Regions from separate parts of the Ruegeria sp. K7 genome, predicted to be linked through region 2. Evidence: riboswitches for the same ligand, from Rfam matches in the RefSeq annotation. Region 2 holds a riboswitch; each other region holds the start of a gene.
What was found. A riboswitch is a leader RNA that binds a small molecule or an ion and turns the genes downstream of it on or off. The one in region 2 is predicted to bind cobalamin.

Region 1 (3,956 bases), on a different contig from region 2:
CGAACAGGCGTTCGGCGCGGTTTCGATCCCGCAGCATCGGGTCAAACGGGCTGAGCACGCGAATTCTGCCCGGTGGCGCGGGCAGTTCAGGGGCCTCTTCAACCAATCCCGGGCGGGAAAACACTTTCCTTGTACGCCCATCCGCGCAATTGATTTCGACTTCCTCAATTGCGCCGTTTTTCTGGGCCGCGGCGCACCAGTCTTTCGCCTCGGCCGGGCTGACCGTATCCCAGAACGCAGCCAGTTCGCCCGATGTTGCAAACCCCAACCTGTCGAGGGCGGCGTTGCACAACCAGTCCACCGTTCCTTCGGCATCGCATGGTGCATGACCGGGGCACAGATGAGTTTCTATCACCCGTTCCGTCAGGTCGTAGCGTTTCTGAAAGCCATCCCGACCAATGACGGTCAGCGCACCCGAGCGCCACAAGAACTCCAGCGCGGTTTTGGACGGGTGCCAGTCCCACCAGCCGCCCGATCCTTTCTTTTCGTCCTTTCCCACATCGGACGAGGATACCGGACCGTGATCGCGGATGTGCAGCAGAACCGAGGCGAACTGTTGTTCAAATCCATCCCGCCGCCAATTCTTCCAGCGGGCCTTCAACAAATCCGCGTCGCGCTGAAACCGCAGGTGCCAATGCCGGTAAAACTCCATCGGAATGACGGCGGCGTCATGCGTCCAATGTTCGAACAGCGCCCTGTCCCGTTCATACAGGCGCTTCAGATGTGTGCTACGATAGGTGGGCCTGCGCGAAAACAGGATCATGTCATGGGCGCGGGCTACGGTGTTGATACTGTCCAGCTGAACAAAACCAAGCCGTCGGATCAGGTCCAGAAGATCCGCGCCTTTTGCGCTGCCCGACGGGGTCTCGGACAGCAAGTGACGATCCATGAACACCGCACGCGCTGTCCGGTTGTCCAGTTTCGGCAGTGCCAAGACTCTAACGCCGCTTCAGTGTGTCGCCGTAGCTGATTTTTGGCGTCAGGGTCACGCGGGTTTCAATCTCGGCTTCCGGGTCGGCCAGCTGTGCCGCGATGATCCCTGCGGCCTGACGGCCGATTTCCAACCGGCAGGCATCCATGGTTGCCAGTTTGCGAGGCAGACCTTGCAGCAGTTCGACATTGTTGAACCCTGCCAGCCCGATTTGACCAGGGATGTCTATCCCCTGATCCAGCAGGTACAACAGTCCGCCAGCGCCGATCATATCATTGGAATAATACAGAAAATCCAGTTCCGGCGACCGTTCCAGCATCGCCTGCGTCATCTCGCGCCCCTTGGCCAGTGCCGACCCGCCCGAGTAGAACTCGCGATCCTCGATCTCGATCCCGTGTTTGCCCAGAACTTCGGTAAAGCCTTCGAAACGTTTGCGCGCGCGGTGGTCCAAAGGCATCTTGGTCCCCATGAAACCGATATGCTGGTATCCGGCCTTCAGAATGGCCTGCGCCATTTCGCGACCGGCACGGCGGTGCGAAATGCCGACCATCGCATCCACGGGTTTGCCGTCGGTGTCCATGATTTCGACCACCGGAATGCCCGCGGAATCCAGCATTGCCCGGGCCGCTTCCGTGTGTTCCAGCCCTGCGATGATCACGCCCGAAGGCCGCCACGAGAGCATCTCGTAAAGGACCTTTTCCTCTTTTTCCGGCAAATAATCGGTTACGCCGACCACTGGCTGCAATTCGGTGTCTTCCAGAACCTGATTGATGCCGGTCAGGACCTCGGGGAAGACCATGTTGGACAGTGAGGGGATGATGACCGCGACCAGATTGACCCGGCTGGATGCTAGCGCGCCCGCAATCTTGTTGGGCACGTATCCCAGCTCTTTCGCGGCGGCCAGAACCCGTGTTCGGGTCGCATCCGAAACATCACCCCGATTGCGCAGGACCCTGCTGACCGTCATTTCGGATACCCCCGACGCTTCCGAGACATCGCGAAGGGTAAGCGGGCGTTTTGTTTCTGTGGTCACGAGGCACCTGCACTGTTGTTTTGCCCGATGGTAGCGTGAACACGGCAACAAATACAACAACTCTGCTTCGGCGTCGAACGCTGGGCCGGTCGGACCTTTTGTGCATCGGAGCGACCCTACATATTTGCGGTGAGTTCAATTTTACACGCGAGTCAACGCCCGCAGTTTCAGGCCTAAAAATCTCAAGTCCGCGAACTGAACCGACGACTATTGAACGCGGAAAGAGATCTAGGAAAATAAACACACTCGCGGTGGCGCATACCAAACCGCGTAGCAAGCGCGAACATGCAATTCCTGATTTCGCAAATGGCGCATGCAACGCCGCAATCAATTGTTGACCGTGTCTTACATATTCTGGCATGAACGCGCCATGTTCGGTTCCGGGGACATCCTCGGAAGCAATAGGGAATGCAGTGCGGCACATTTCGCCAACTCTGCAACTGCCCCCGCAACTGTAGGCGGCGAGCGCGGCTGATAATGCCACTGGGGTATCCCGGGAAGGTTAGTTTAGCGCTTTGACCCGCAAGTCAGGAGACCTGCCGAACATGCGCCCTTGGAAGGGGCGTTCATCATCGGCGACGGGGTGTGCGCCGGATCTGTTTGCCCGACAAGGCAGATGGCTTCGCGTTCCCCATCGTCAAAGTAAATTTGCGCCGGGGATGGCGCGACGTGAGAAGGACTCGATTTGTGAAAAAACTGCTGGTGGCTGCCACGGCTGCTTTGGCGATGCCTGCATTGGCGCAGGCCCATTTCCTGCTGGAATATACCGACGACACGATGATCGAACGCCCCGGTGACGTTCCGGTCAAACTGGTTTTCTGGCACCCGTTTGAAGCCGGTCACGTGATGACCCTGGAAAAACCGGAAGAATTCTTTGTAATCCACAACGGTGAAAAAACCGATCTGATGGATACGCTGGAAGAAACCACTTTTGAAGGACCGGACAACATTGCCAAAGCGTTCCTGGGCTCGGTTCCGGTTAAACGCTCGGGTGACTATGTGGTGGTTACAGTTCCTGCGCCTTACTACGAAGAATCAGAGGATATCTATATCCAGCAGATCACCAAGGCTTACCTCAACCGAAACGAACTGCCGACCGACTGGGATCAGCCGCAGGGGCTGGCCACCGAGATTCTGCCGCTGAACAAGCCTTACAACATCATCGCCGGGTCAACCTTTACCGGTCGCGTGTTGAGCGAGGGACAGCCCGTCGCCGGCGCAGAAATCGAAATCGAGTACATCGCCGCAGCACCGGACATGACCGGCACCGGCGCGAAGGACGCCACCGTGTCCCCATTGCCGGGCGGCGCGTTGGTCGCGATTTCGGATGACAACGGATATTTCACTTTTGGTGTGCCAAAAGCCGGGTACTGGGGCTTTGCCGCTTTGGGCGTGGGTCCGGAAACCGAGCATGAAGGCAAAGAGCTGAGCCAGGATGCGGTCATCTGGATCCGCGCCTGGGATCTGGAGTAAGCCTGAATGCACATCGTCGACGGAGCCCTTTCAAACCCTGTCGTGATCGGCGGTGCGGTCGTCGCGGCTGGCGGGATCGCATTGGGCCTGAAATCGCTGGATCTGGATCGCATTCCCACGGCGGGCGTGTTGTCGGCCAGCTTTTTTGTCGCCTCGCTGATCCATGTGCCGATTGGCCCGTCGTCTGTGCATTTGATTCTGAACGGCCTGGCCGGGCTTCTGCTCGGCTGGGCCGCCTTTCCGGCCCTTTTTGTCGGCTTGCTGCTGCAAGCCGTGTTCTTCGGTTTTGGCGGATTGACCGTGCTGGGGATCAACACGGTGAATATCGCCCTTCCGGCGGTGCTGACCTGGATGATCTTTGGTCGCCTGATCGCACATGGCTCGCCTGTTCAGGGGGCGATCTGGGGCGGCGTCGGTGGCGCGTTTTCGATCGCCGCCACGACTGCTTTTGTCGCGGTCTCGCTGGCGCTGTCCGGCGATGAGTTCCTGCCCGCTGCCAAGCTTGTCTTTTTCGCCCAC
Region 2 (3,956 bases):
CGGGCGCAATCATGGACGTCTTTTTTGACCAGGAGCAGTCTTCGCGTGTCATTGAGCTGTGGCAGCATCATGCACGTCGTGTGCTGGATGCTCTCGGCTGGCACCAGGAAAAGCTGACATATCGGGTATTCACCGGCGGCGTGAACCTTGCGATTTCAGCGCCGATGGATCAGCTATATTCAGCGATCTTTGCGGTCCAGACCGCATGGCATTTCTGTGCCGCGGCGCTGGTCGGGGAAACACCCGGCGATTTCGACAAGATGATCGCCAACGTCCGCGACGTCATGGCCAAAGAGGCAAATCCGGCCCTGATCGCCCTGATCCAGGCGGCCTCGGCGCGGGGCGTCGATATCCTGTGTGACGACGACGAGATTTCGATCGGCCACGGGGTCGGAAGCCGGACCTGGGCCTGGAACGCTCTGCCTGCGCCTGATGAAGTCGAGTGGGACGCCTTGCACAACATCCCCGTCGCCTTCATCACCGGAACCAATGGCAAGACCACAACGACCCGGCTGCTTGAGGCGATCGCCCGGGCGGCGGGCAAGGTTGCCGGGCTGACCTCGACCGAGTTTGTCCGCGTCGGCGACGACATCCTCGACCGTGGTGATTATTCCGGCCCCGGCGGAGCGCGCATGCTGCTGCGCGACCGGCGGCTTGAAGTCGCCTGTTTGGAGGTTGCCCGTGGCGGAATCCTGCGCCGGGGTCTTCCAACCCATGCGGCCTCGGCTGCGGCTGTCACAAATGTCGCCAATGATCATCTGGGTCAGTACGGCGTCAACACGGTTCCGGAGTTGGCGCAGGCCAAGTTCGCCGTGCACCGCACCCTTAAGAAAGATGGCGTTCTGGCCCTGAACGCGGATGACGCGTATGTCCGGGATGAGGCACTGAACACGTCCTGCAGGATCTGGTGGTTCTCGCTGGACCCGGAAAACGCACTGATCCACCAAGCCCGCGAGCAAGGACATTGTTGTGCCTTCCTGCGCAACGAGATGATTGTGTTCTTCGATGGCTTCTCGGAACAACCGGTGATTTCGGTTCACGATGTACCGCTCGCCATGGGTGGGGCCGCCAGTTACAATATTCTCAACGCAATGACTGCGCTGTGTCTGGCCCGCGCACTCGATATCCCGATGCAGGCCATTCGCGCCGGATTGTCCGGGTTCAAACCAGACGCCAAAGACAATCCGGGGCGGTGCAACGAGTTTTCCCATAACGGCGCCCGCGTCTTTGTCGATTTTGCGCATAACCCACATTCTGTTGCGGCAGTGTGCGAGGCATTGTCCGGAGTTCCGGCAAAGCGCCGCTTCATACTGCTAAGCCATGCCGGGGACCGGTCCGATCAGGACATCATCGATGTTACGCAAACGGCCTTGCGGTTCCAGCCGGATGTGATCGTCGCTGCCGAGCTTGAGGGCTATCTGCGGGGACGCAACCTTGGTGAGATTCCAAAGCTGATTAAGCAGGCGGCAATGAACAACGGTCTTCGGGATGAGCAGATCCTGAGCGCGCCTTCCCCGGTCGAGGCGAGCAGGACAATACTGGATCAGATCGAACCGGGCGATCTTGCCCTGTTGCTGGTCCTGTCCGAGCGCGAGCAAGTCTTAAAACTGCTGGAAAACTGAACCCCTACGCTGAATCCGAGGACCTCGGGCGGTGAAATTCGAGCACCGCCCTGCCCAGCCGATCCGATTGTCCTGCCAATAATTCTGTATTGACGCATGCCCGGGTCTGAGGCACTTAGCTAGTAGATGGTTCCCGAAGGAAGACCCGAGGGATGAAAAGGGAATACGGTGCGGCCCTGAAGGCCAAGTCCGTAACTGCCCCCGCAACTGTAAGCGGTGAGCAACGCCAAACACCCACTGGCCGAATGGGCCGGGAAGGAAGGCCAAGCAAGGACCCGCGAGTCAGGAGACCTGCCATCAGTGTTCAACCAACCCGGGGCGGGGCGCCCTGGAAGGAGGCTTAGATGGCACGTCAGTCACGTGTTTACATGATCAGCACCTTCTGTCCGCGCTTGGCAACAAGTGGAGCGGACCATGTCAGACGCCACTGATCATATTCTTCTGATCTGTTCGACATGCAACGGTGATTTGTCTGCGGACAAAATACGCTCTTCTTTGTCAGATGCGCTACCTTCCGGGTTTGCCATTCGCACGGTCGATTGCATGGCCGGGTGTGCGCAGCCGACAACTGTTGGGTTTCAGGCCGCCGGCAAAGCCCAATACCTGTTCGGTGACATCCGGACCCCGCATGACATCGCGGCCTTGGCCGAATTCGCGTTGCAATATCAGAACAGTGCCGATGGATGGACCTGCGCGTCCGACAGGCCGAGCGCGCTTTTTGACAAAACCCTTTCCCGTTTGCCCCGAATGATTTTGGAGGAGCCTTCATGACGACCTCTGCATTTCTTGCCGTGCGTGACGTCGAGTACTATGCACTGAATGGTGATGTACTGCTGCAAGCGGCGTCTTTCGAACTGGAAGAAGGTGCCATCCTTGCAATTGCCGGGCCGAACGGGGCCGGGAAGACGACGCTTCTGAACCTGTTGTGCGGCACGGCCGAACTGGTGCTGGGCGACGTTTTGATCAATGGGCGCAGCCTGAAGCACATGCCCGCCAACGAGCGCGCCCGAATGATCGCTGTTGTCAGCCAGCACGAACTGCCGGATAGCAGACTGTCTTTACGGGAATATGTGGCCTTGGGGCAAATCCCGATCCGGGCTGATCGGTCGAAAGAGGGCCACGCCGCCGAACTGGACAGGGTTTTGAACCTGACAGGTCTGAGTGATCTGGCGGACAAACAAATGGGCGTACTTTCCGGGGGTGAACGTCAACGTGCGCATATTGCGCGCGCTCTGGCACAGAACCCTTCGCTTTTGTTTCTGGACGAACCGACAAACCATCTGGACCCCGACGCCAAGGGGCGGATGCTGTCGCTGGTTGCCGAGTTGGGCATAACGGTGGTCATGATCGTCCACGACCTCGTCATGATCCCCGAATTCGCCACCCATGTGGCCATGATGAAATCCGCGCGGCTCACGGGCTTTGGTCCCGTGGCCGATGTGCTGACCTCGGACCAGGTTCGGGAAACCTTTGGCGTCGACTACCTGTACTTTCACCATGAGGGCCGCGTGATTCCGGCGCTGGACATCCGAAAAACCTCGGTCTCAAACTAACCCTAGGAGCATCTTTGAATGAAACAGATCTGGTCGGTGGTCCTGGCCACAGCCCTGGCAGGCGGTGCGTCGGCACAAGAAATTGCCGTCGACAATTGCGGCAAGCCGCTGGTTTTTGAAACTGCACCCGAGCGGATTGTCGTGCACGATATGAACATGACCGACATGGCCTTTGCGCTGGGTCTGCAGGACAAGATCGTCGGGCTGACCGGCATCACCGGATGGTACAAGACCAGCCCGGAATTCGATACGCTGCGCGGCGACATTCCCGAGCTTGCGCCCAAATACCCAACGGTCGAGAACCTTGTGGCCGTCGAACCCGACATGTTCTTCGCGGGCTGGTATTACGGGATGAAGCCGGGCGGAGACGTGACTCCTGACACGCTGGAACCCTTTGGCATCAAGACCTTGATCCTGTCCGAAAGCTGCGTGCATCTGGACAAGGACCGCCCCGAAGCCAGCATGAACCTGCTGTTTGATGACGTTCTGCGCCTGGGCCAGGTCATGCAGGTCGAAGACAAGGCGAAGGAACTGGTTGATGGTTGGAAAGAAGAACTGACCGAGATCGAAACCCGGACCGCCGATCTGCCCAAACCGCGCGTTTTCCTTCTAGATGGTCCCGCTGATGCGCCCTTCACCGCGGGCAAGTTTGCCATTCCCGATGCGATGATTTCCGCAGCGGGCGGTGAAAACGTGACCCATGACATGGATACAAGCTGGGGCCGCACCTCGTGGGAAACGGTGGCGGCCGCCAACCCCGAATTTCTGGTGCTGCTGGATT
Region 3 (3,956 bases), on a different contig from region 2:
GCACTGGTTTCACCCGCCCCGTGCGAGATCGCCTGATCCAGCAGCGAAGTTGCATCACGCGCCGAACCCTCGGCCGCCCGGGTGATCAGCGCCAGTGCGTCCTCTGCGATCTGGGCGCCCTCGGCGGCAGCGATCTTGTTCAGAAGCCCGATCATGTCCTCGGGTTCGATCCGGCGCAGGTCGAAGCGTTGGCAGCGCGACAGGACCGTCACCGGAACCTTGCGGATTTCGGTAGTCGCGAAGATGAACTTCACATGCTCGGGCGGTTCCTCAAGTGTCTTGAGCAGCGCGTTGAACGCGCTGGTCGAGAGCATGTGAACCTCGTCGATGATATAGATCTTGTAGCGCGCGCTGGCAGCACGATAGCGGACGCTGTCTATGATTTCGCGAATATCGTTCACGCCGGTGCGGCTGGCGGCGTCCATCTCCATCACGTCGACATGGCGGCCTTCCATGATCGCCACGCAATGTTCGCATTGGCCGCAGGGTTCGGTCGTCGGTTTGCCGTCGCCATCGGGGCCGATGCAGTTCATGCCCTTGGCGATGATCCGCGCCGTTGTCGTTTTGCCGGTGCCGCGGATGCCGGTCATGATGAAGGCCTGCGCGATCCGGTCTGCCTCGAACGCGTTTTTCAGGGTGCGCACCATGGCATCCTGACCAACCAGGTCGGCAAAGGTTTCCGGGCGGTATTTGCGGGCAAGAACCTGATAAGCGGGGCTTGGCGTGTCGGTCATTTCTGCTCTGTCGGATTCGTATCAGAAGTGCAGCGTAGAGTGCGCCGCCGCCTGCGTCCACAGCCGGTTCGCGAAATTCATTTGGGAATGCTTCGGGATGCGCGTAAAAATGAAGGCGAAAGCATTTTTGACCGGATTCTTGTGCGTAACGATTAAGGAGGGCGCGTTGCATGTCTCAGATGATTATTCATGCGCTGCAGGTCGGAGGAGGTACTCTGGCCCTGACATCAATGCCGGGGCGTGGGGGTAAATATGCCCAGGACCTGAATGCGATTTCCGACTGGAAGCCCGGTCTTGTCATTTCAATGACGACCGAAGTCGAGATGCTGCAGGACGGCGCGCGTGACTTCGGAACCGACATTCAGGCGCGCGCCTGCCGCTGGGTCCATCTGCCGGTCGAAGATTTCGGTGCACCCCCCGACGCCGTGACCGCGCGCTGGCCCGATGTAAGCGCGGCCGTCCGCCATGCCCTGTCAGGGGGCGGGCGCATTCTGGTGCATTGCCGGGGCGGCTGTGGCCGGTCCGGAATGGTGGTGTTGCGCCTGATGGTCGAATGCGGCGAGCAACCGGGTGCAGCCCTGAAACGGTTGAGGGCGGTGCGGCCCTGTGCGGTTGAAACAGATGCACAACTGGCATGGGCCACGCAATTGATTCCGGCCAGCGCGGACCCGTAGCTTAGGCCGACAAATGTCCGGCCTGGGCCGCCACTTGGCGACCTGCCAGGGCCGAAGCTTCAAGCATGGCGCAGGGCGGGTCCGACAGAATTGCGGACGGCAGCGCACGGAACTCTGCGCAGAACATCATGTCTGCATAATCCTCCAACCTGTCGCCCGGAGTTTCCTCATTCGTTCCGCAAAACACCCGGATTTTGTCTGGCCGCGCGTGGAACCGGGCCATGCACCCTTCGGGGCAATGGGCAAGCTCGCTGCTGCCTTCAATGGCGAATTGCGGGGTTGCGGCCGGGCCGGCGCTTGCCACGGCGCGCGTCAGAGCCCGCGCCATTTGCGCCAGTGCCGGACAGGGTTTGCCGGTGCGCTGGCACACAGTGGCAGAAAATTCGTGTGTCCTTGTCTTCCAGATCATAATGCGCCCTCCGCGCGCGGCGCGGGGCAAGGATCAGGTGTGACGGGGCTATGCCATCAGGACCTGCCCGGACACCCCGCCCGAGTTTCGGTTTCAGTATCGATGGCAGGTCTCCTGACTTGCGGGTCATCGCTTTGCCGACCTTCCCAGCCTTTCGGCCAGTGGTGTTTCGGCATTGCTCACCGCTTACAGTTGCGGGGGCAGTCTCGGCCTTGGTTCCTTCCGGCAATGCCAGACAGAACCGCACCGTGTTCCCTTTTCATCCCGGCCCCTTAAAGGGCGCGGAAACCATCTCCTCATCGCTAGCGGTTGCCGGGCCCCCGAGTCAAGCGCATTGCGCGGGCCGAGGCATTTGGTCCGATGCGTGGTCGGGAAAGCGGACGTTTGGTCATGTTTGCACCGGGTTGACTTGAGCGGGCGACTGGCCTGACAGATAGGTGAACTGAACTGTTCAGTTGAGAGCGGAGCATGATATGTTGGACATACAGGAACAGGTCTTGACCGAAGACATACGATTTCCCTCCGGGACGGCTATGCTGTCGGGTCGCCTGTACCTGCCTGTTGCAGCGCCTGATATCGTAGTTGTTCTGAACAGCGCGACCGGCGTTCCCCAGGACTATTATCAGCATTTTGCCCGGTGGCTGGCGGAAGAGCAGGGCATTGCCTGTCTGACCTATGATTACCGCGATTTCGGAAAATCGTTATCGGGGCGTCTGAAGGATTCGCGTGTCACCATGTCCGATTGGGCGCTGATCGATATTCCCGCGGCCCGGGCCGAGATGCGACGGCGATTCCCAAGTGCGCGGCAGTGGACCATTGGTCATTCGCTGGGGGGTATGCTTGGGCCATTGCAATCGGATGTGGATCAGATCGACCGGATGATTTGTGTGTGTTCCGGCCTGGTTACGTTGTCGGATCATCCCTGGCCCTACCGGGGGCTGGCCGGAATCTTCTGGTACGGGCATGCGCCTTTTGCGGTTCATGTGCTGGGGTATCTGCCCGGCAAGGCCATTGGGTTTGGTTCGGACCTGCCGTCAAAGGTCTACTGGCAATGGCGAAAATGGTGCACCTCGCCGAACAGCTATCAGCCTGAAATTGGCCAAAGCCTGCCCGCAGCGACCTGGCCGCGGGCCGGTGGTCCGGTTGACCTGTTTGCGATTTCGGACGACCAGATGGTGCCTGAAAATGCGGTCTGGAGGCTGGCCGAACTATACGGCCCGGACGCCAACCGTCATGTGCTTGAACCAAAGGACTTCGGGCTGAAATCCATGGGCCACATTGGTGTTTTTACGCGCAAAAACAAAGCGGTCTGGCCGAGGTTGATCGAGTCTGCGGAGCAGCAAGTCCGTTCCGACCGGAAAGATGTGACGATTGCGGGATGAAGTGAGAGGTTGGACATCGACCCAAGCGGGGCTCGTTGTGGCTGCTTCCTTCCGGACCTGACCAGGTTGGCGAGGCGCTCGCCCGCGCCAACCTCTCAATCGTCGATATAGGGAAGTTGCGCCAGGAAGACAACCCGTCAGAGTGACAGTCTGATCCGTAGAAAGCCTTCCGGGTCATGCCCCAGCACATGCGGATCGTATGCGTCCAGTTCAGAAAGATGCTCCCTTGCTCCCGGCCCGGTTTTCAGAATCGAAGCGTGGCCGGGAAGCCGGACAAGGCTGAAGGGGAAGGGCGCAGATTGCATCGGGTCGCCCGGTAATCCCCCCGAAAGATAGTCGCGCAGGACGTCCCTGATGGGTAAGGTCGGCAGATCGATCTGCCGGGCCTGATGCGCAACTGGGAAGTGTCCGCCGCCGCTGGCCCGGTAACTGTTCAGGGCCACAACGAATTTCTGGGTGGGTTCAACAGGGATTCCACCGCAGCAAATCTCGCGGACACGGTTTGCAGCGGGATTGACCAGCATTCCGTGAGAATCAAAACGCGCCGGCTGGGAAAGATCGATCCGATAGGTCAGGCCGAACAGCACATCGAAGTTATGCCCGGCCCGTGTTTCATCGGTCAGAGTGCGGACAGTTCCTTCATCCACCTGATTGAAAATGCCCGCCGACATTTCAAGCCAGTCACGGACCATATCGCCGGTGACAAGCACGGCGCGCAGGTCATTCGGGAAAGAATGAAGATCCGAAACATTGCGTA
Region 4 (3,956 bases), on a different contig from region 2:
GCTCGAATGCGTCGTTGAGCGTGCTGGCCAGCGTCCGACCGGCCTCGGTCAAAGCAAGTCCACGGCCCTCTCGGCGCACAAGTGGAATCCCCAGATCAGCCTCAAGCTTTCGCACCTGTTGGGCAATTGCCGCAGTGGTTACGTTCAGTGAACGTGCCGCGGCAGAATAGCCGCCTAAACGGCCGGTCGCCTCAAACGCCCTGAGGGTCGTAAGCGGCGGCAACTTATGCCAGTCAATAAGGTTCATTCAGTAGAAATACTTAATGATTGCTATTTTTTCCTGCCTCGCAAGGTACACCAAACGTAACTATTGTCGAGAAATACACCCGATACGAGTTGAACAATCAGTGGTGTAGCTATCTGAAATTGCGATTGCCCTAAAAGCCTGTCGAATTGCGTTGCAATGCGATCGTCCTGCAATGCGTTTTGCGTTGACAGGCGGGTTTGAACAACCGGCAAGGTCCAATCGCCGCAAATGCTTGGAGGCCGATATGACTATCAGGATAACCATGCTTTTTACTGGAATAGGGTTGGCCATCGCGGCACCGGCGCTGCCCGACACCAAAGCCGAGACTCCGCAAGCCGCACACGTAGCGTATCTTGCAGCGATCAACTCGAACAAACTGGATCAATTCCTTGAGACGGTCACTGTTGACGTGGTGTTCATCGCTCCTGGCGCGCCTGTCATGGAAGGCAAAGCCAAGGTCGGGCCCTGGGTGCGCGGGTATTTCGACGCCGTTCACACCAGTTGGAAAAAGCAATCGCTGGGATTTGTTGTGGCGGCGGACTGGGCGTTTGAGCGTTATGAGTTTACCGCCACCGATGTTCCGCGTGACCCGGGCCCTGCCACTGTTTCCACCGGCCATGGCATCAATATCTACCATCTCGAAGATGACGGAACATGGCGCGTGGCGCGGGATATCTGGTCCAACGCGAATACCTTCAGCGCCGGCAGATCAATAGCGCCCGCGTGTTCGGGGCGTGCCGAACCTTGCTGATCAAAAGCTTTGATTGGTTGGCACGCCGCCCAGATGGCCTGGACACATACTGGATCGGCCGCTTTTAACCGGGTTCCGTCCACGGCCAACTGCATTGGCCTCCGGACGGAACCAGGCAAGTACTTTTCTCGGCAACCGAAAGGCCCAACCCGCAGACCGGGCATTAGCGAATTACTGGGCCACAACTTCCTTGCAACTGCCTTTGCCCCATCCGGATTTGCTGCCCGAAGCCGAATAGTCAAACGTGCCAGTCTTGAGATTCACGTTGTAATTTAACGTGAAGCCGTCACCGATATACAGGTAAGTCAGGGTGTCGAGGCCGGGATACACCTCAGCCTTATTGTCGATATCACCAATGGTAATATGCCCTTTGTTCTGGCCCTCGTATTTGACCAGCGTGGCCGCCATTTCCGGGTATTTTGCATCCGCCGCTTCACACTCGAACACCCGGTCTTCCGCAACTGCAGCGACGGGTAAGTACACAAGAAAAGCTGCTAACTTTTTCATTTTTTGTTTCCTGGCATATTCTGTTCGCCGACGCCCGCTAAGGGCAGTTTGAGGCATAATTTTGCAAAAAATCTGGCTACTCTGTGCACGGCAAGACGGCCATCAGATTTGATCTCGAAGCGGTCGTTTTTGCCGGGTCTTGCGCGAATACTGAAATGGAGTATCCCGAGCCGGTCGGAACAGCGGTTACTTAATCAACGAAACCCCAATCCCTCAGTTTAGCGATGCCCGAAATGACAGGCGGTTGGTCGCCGCAACGTCCACACGCGGCCTGCCCCAGTGGTTCTGAAGCCGAATCCGCCCCGCCCGTCCGGTTCCCGCCGACCCCTTCCAAAATCAGCGAACATCACACGGAACACCTCAATCACGCAGGTTTTCGGGCGCCGTGAACGCCCGGCGATGCCGCTGAGTGACCACCTCAGGTCGCTTTTTCCTTCCGGCGGCGAAACCGCGCATCCTGAAGCTTGACAAGTCCCCCGCCTGTGCCGCATGTCCGACCCGTTGGTGTCCATCCCTGGATGGATGAAAAGGGAATGCGTCAGCGGTTTTTCCGTCAAACGCAGCCGCCCCCGCGACCGTGACCGGAGAGGGTGCCCATAGCCACTGGCCGAAAGGCCGGGAAGGCGGGACATCTGCCAGAGCAAGTCTCTGACATCCGCAAGCCGGGAGACCTGCCAGCACCCGAAGAAGAAACCGGGCGGGGTGTTCCGGTGTCGGGTCCATGTGCAGACGCGTGGCCCGCATGAAACCCCGTCCCCCGCGAAGAGGATTTGGGGGGATGAGAGACATGACCGAGACCGCACCAGTCGAGTTGCTGGTCTGTACCACGTGCCGCCGTGGACTGCCCGTCGAGGATGATGAAAAACGCCCCGGCACATTGCTGCACAAAGCGCTGCAACAGGCCGACCTGCCCGAAGGCATCACGCTGAAACCCGTCGAATGCCTGTCGAACTGCGATCAGGGCTGCTCGATCGTGCTGCGCGGTGGACCGGGTCGCTGGACCTTTGTCTATGAGAACCTGAACGAAGCCGAACACGTTGACGCCATTGTCGACGGTGCGACCAAATATCTGGCGACCGAGGACGGCTTGGTCAAATGGCGTGAGCGCCCCGAACATTTCCGCAAAAACTGCGCCTCCCGCATTCCCCCGATTGGAGCCCTGAAATGAGCACTCTTGAGAAATTACCCGTCACTGTGATCACCGGCTTTCTGGGCTCGGGGAAGACAACGCTGGTCAAGCACCTGATGCAGAACCCGCAGGGCAAACGTCTGGCGGTCGTGGTCAATGAATTCGGCGACGTGGGCGTCGATGGCGATATTCTGAAATCCTGCGCCATTCCCGATTGTCCGGCAGAGAACATCATGGAACTGGCAAACGGCTGCATCTGCTGCACCGTGGCCGATGATTTCATTCCGACCATCGAAGCGCTGATGGCGCTGGACCCGCGCCCCGATCACATTCTGATCGAAACCTCCGGCCTCGCCCTGCCCAAGCCGCTGCTGAAAGCCTTTGACTGGCCCGATATCCGCTCGAAAATCACTGTGGATGGCGTGATCGCTCTGGCCGATGCCGAGGCGGTCGCGGCAGGTCGCTTCGCTCCGAATGTCGAGGCGGTGGATGCCCAGCGCCTGGCCGATGACTCGATCGACCACGAAACGCCTCTTTCCGAGGTGTTCGAGGATCAGATATCCTGCGCCGATATCATCCTGCTGACCAAGCCCGATCTGGCCGGGCCAGAGGGTGTTGCCAAAGCCAAAGAGATCATCGCAGCCGAGGCCCCGCGCCCGCTGCCCGTCGTAGAGGTTGCCGAAGGCGTCGTAGACGTCCGCGTCGTGCTCGGTCTGGAAGCCGCAGCCGAGGATGACATGGACGCGCGTCCGTCGCATCACGACGGTCACCACGACCACGAACATGACGATTTCGAAAGCATCATCGTCGAACTGCCGGAGCAAAGTGACCCACTCGATCTGGTTGCCAAGATCGAACGTCTGGCCAGGGAACTGAACATCCTGCGCGTCAAGGGGTATGCGGCAGTTGCCGGCAAACCGATGCGTCTGCTGGTTCAGGCTGTCGGTGCCCGGGTGCGTCATCAGTACGACCGCCCCTGGGAACCCGGCGAGGAGCGCCGCTCGTGTCTTGTGGTCATTGCCGAGCACGACGACATCAAAGAGGCCGAAATCCGGGATATCCTCGTGGGTGTGACCGAGGCCGCCGAGTAAGCCATGCACGTCGTCTTCCGCGAAAGCCACGGGCTTGAAGAAACCGAGACCCCGACCGATCTGGGCCAGAGCCCGGCGGATCTGGTGATGTTGTCCTTTTCGGACAGCGATCTCGGTGCTTTCGCGGCAGGCTGGCATCGCGGCGGTGGGCCGGAAGGGCGAATGCCGACGATGCGGTTGGCCAATCTGACGGCCCTGAAGCACCCTCTGTCCGTTGACACATATGTGGAA

Region 1: linked by a shared signal. The riboswitch ahead of ACR0FE_RS08375 (DUF4198 domain-containing protein) and the one ahead of ACR0FE_RS13930 (DUF1636 domain-containing protein) in region 2 are both predicted to bind cobalamin.
Region 3: linked by a shared signal. The riboswitch ahead of ACR0FE_RS09540 (hypothetical protein) and the one ahead of ACR0FE_RS13930 (DUF1636 domain-containing protein) in region 2 are both predicted to bind cobalamin.
Region 4: linked by a shared signal. The riboswitch ahead of ACR0FE_RS19115 (DUF1636 domain-containing protein) and the one ahead of ACR0FE_RS13930 (DUF1636 domain-containing protein) in region 2 are both predicted to bind cobalamin.

The regions. Positions count from the first base shown of each region.
Region 1 covers NZ_JBQFMJ010000003.1:284,818-288,773, forward strand. Annotated here, with positions in the region: gene ACR0FE_RS08365 (winged helix-turn-helix domain-containing protein) at 1-934, opposite strand, end outside; gene ACR0FE_RS08370 (LacI family DNA-binding transcriptional regulator) at 939-1,964, opposite strand; cobalamin riboswitch at 2,323-2,522, shown strand; gene ACR0FE_RS08375 (DUF4198 domain-containing protein) at 2,652-3,437, shown strand; gene cbiM (cobalt transporter CbiM) at 3,444-3,956, shown strand, end outside.
Region 2 covers NZ_JBQFMJ010000008.1:64,551-68,506, reverse strand. Annotated here, with positions in the region: gene ACR0FE_RS13935 (Mur ligase family protein) at 1-1,622, shown strand, start outside; cobalamin riboswitch at 1,733-1,935, shown strand; gene ACR0FE_RS13930 (DUF1636 domain-containing protein) at 2,037-2,393, shown strand; gene ACR0FE_RS13925 (ABC transporter ATP-binding protein) at 2,390-3,175, shown strand; gene ACR0FE_RS13920 (ABC transporter substrate-binding protein) at 3,194-3,956, shown strand, end outside.
Region 3 covers NZ_JBQFMJ010000004.1:143,726-147,681, reverse strand. Annotated here, with positions in the region: gene ACR0FE_RS09550 (DNA polymerase III subunit gamma/tau) at 1-734, opposite strand, end outside; gene ACR0FE_RS09545 (protein-tyrosine phosphatase family protein) at 905-1,408, shown strand; gene ACR0FE_RS09540 (hypothetical protein) at 1,410-1,817, opposite strand; cobalamin riboswitch at 1,905-2,125, opposite strand; gene ACR0FE_RS09535 (alpha/beta hydrolase family protein) at 2,291-3,199, shown strand; RNA gene ffs (signal recognition particle sRNA small type) at 3,199-3,297, opposite strand; gene ACR0FE_RS09525 (bifunctional 2',3'-cyclic-nucleotide 2'-phosphodiesterase/3'-nucleotidase) at 3,337-3,956, opposite strand, start outside.
Region 4 covers NZ_JBQFMJ010000014.1:68,325-72,280, forward strand. Annotated here, with positions in the region: gene ACR0FE_RS19100 (LysR family transcriptional regulator) at 1-247, opposite strand, end outside; gene ACR0FE_RS19105 (YybH family protein) at 492-998, shown strand; gene ACR0FE_RS19110 (hypothetical protein) at 1,170-1,505, opposite strand; cobalamin riboswitch at 1,991-2,198, shown strand; gene ACR0FE_RS19115 (DUF1636 domain-containing protein) at 2,293-2,673, shown strand; gene cobW (cobalamin biosynthesis protein CobW) at 2,670-3,725, shown strand; gene cobN (cobaltochelatase subunit CobN) at 3,729-3,956, shown strand, end outside.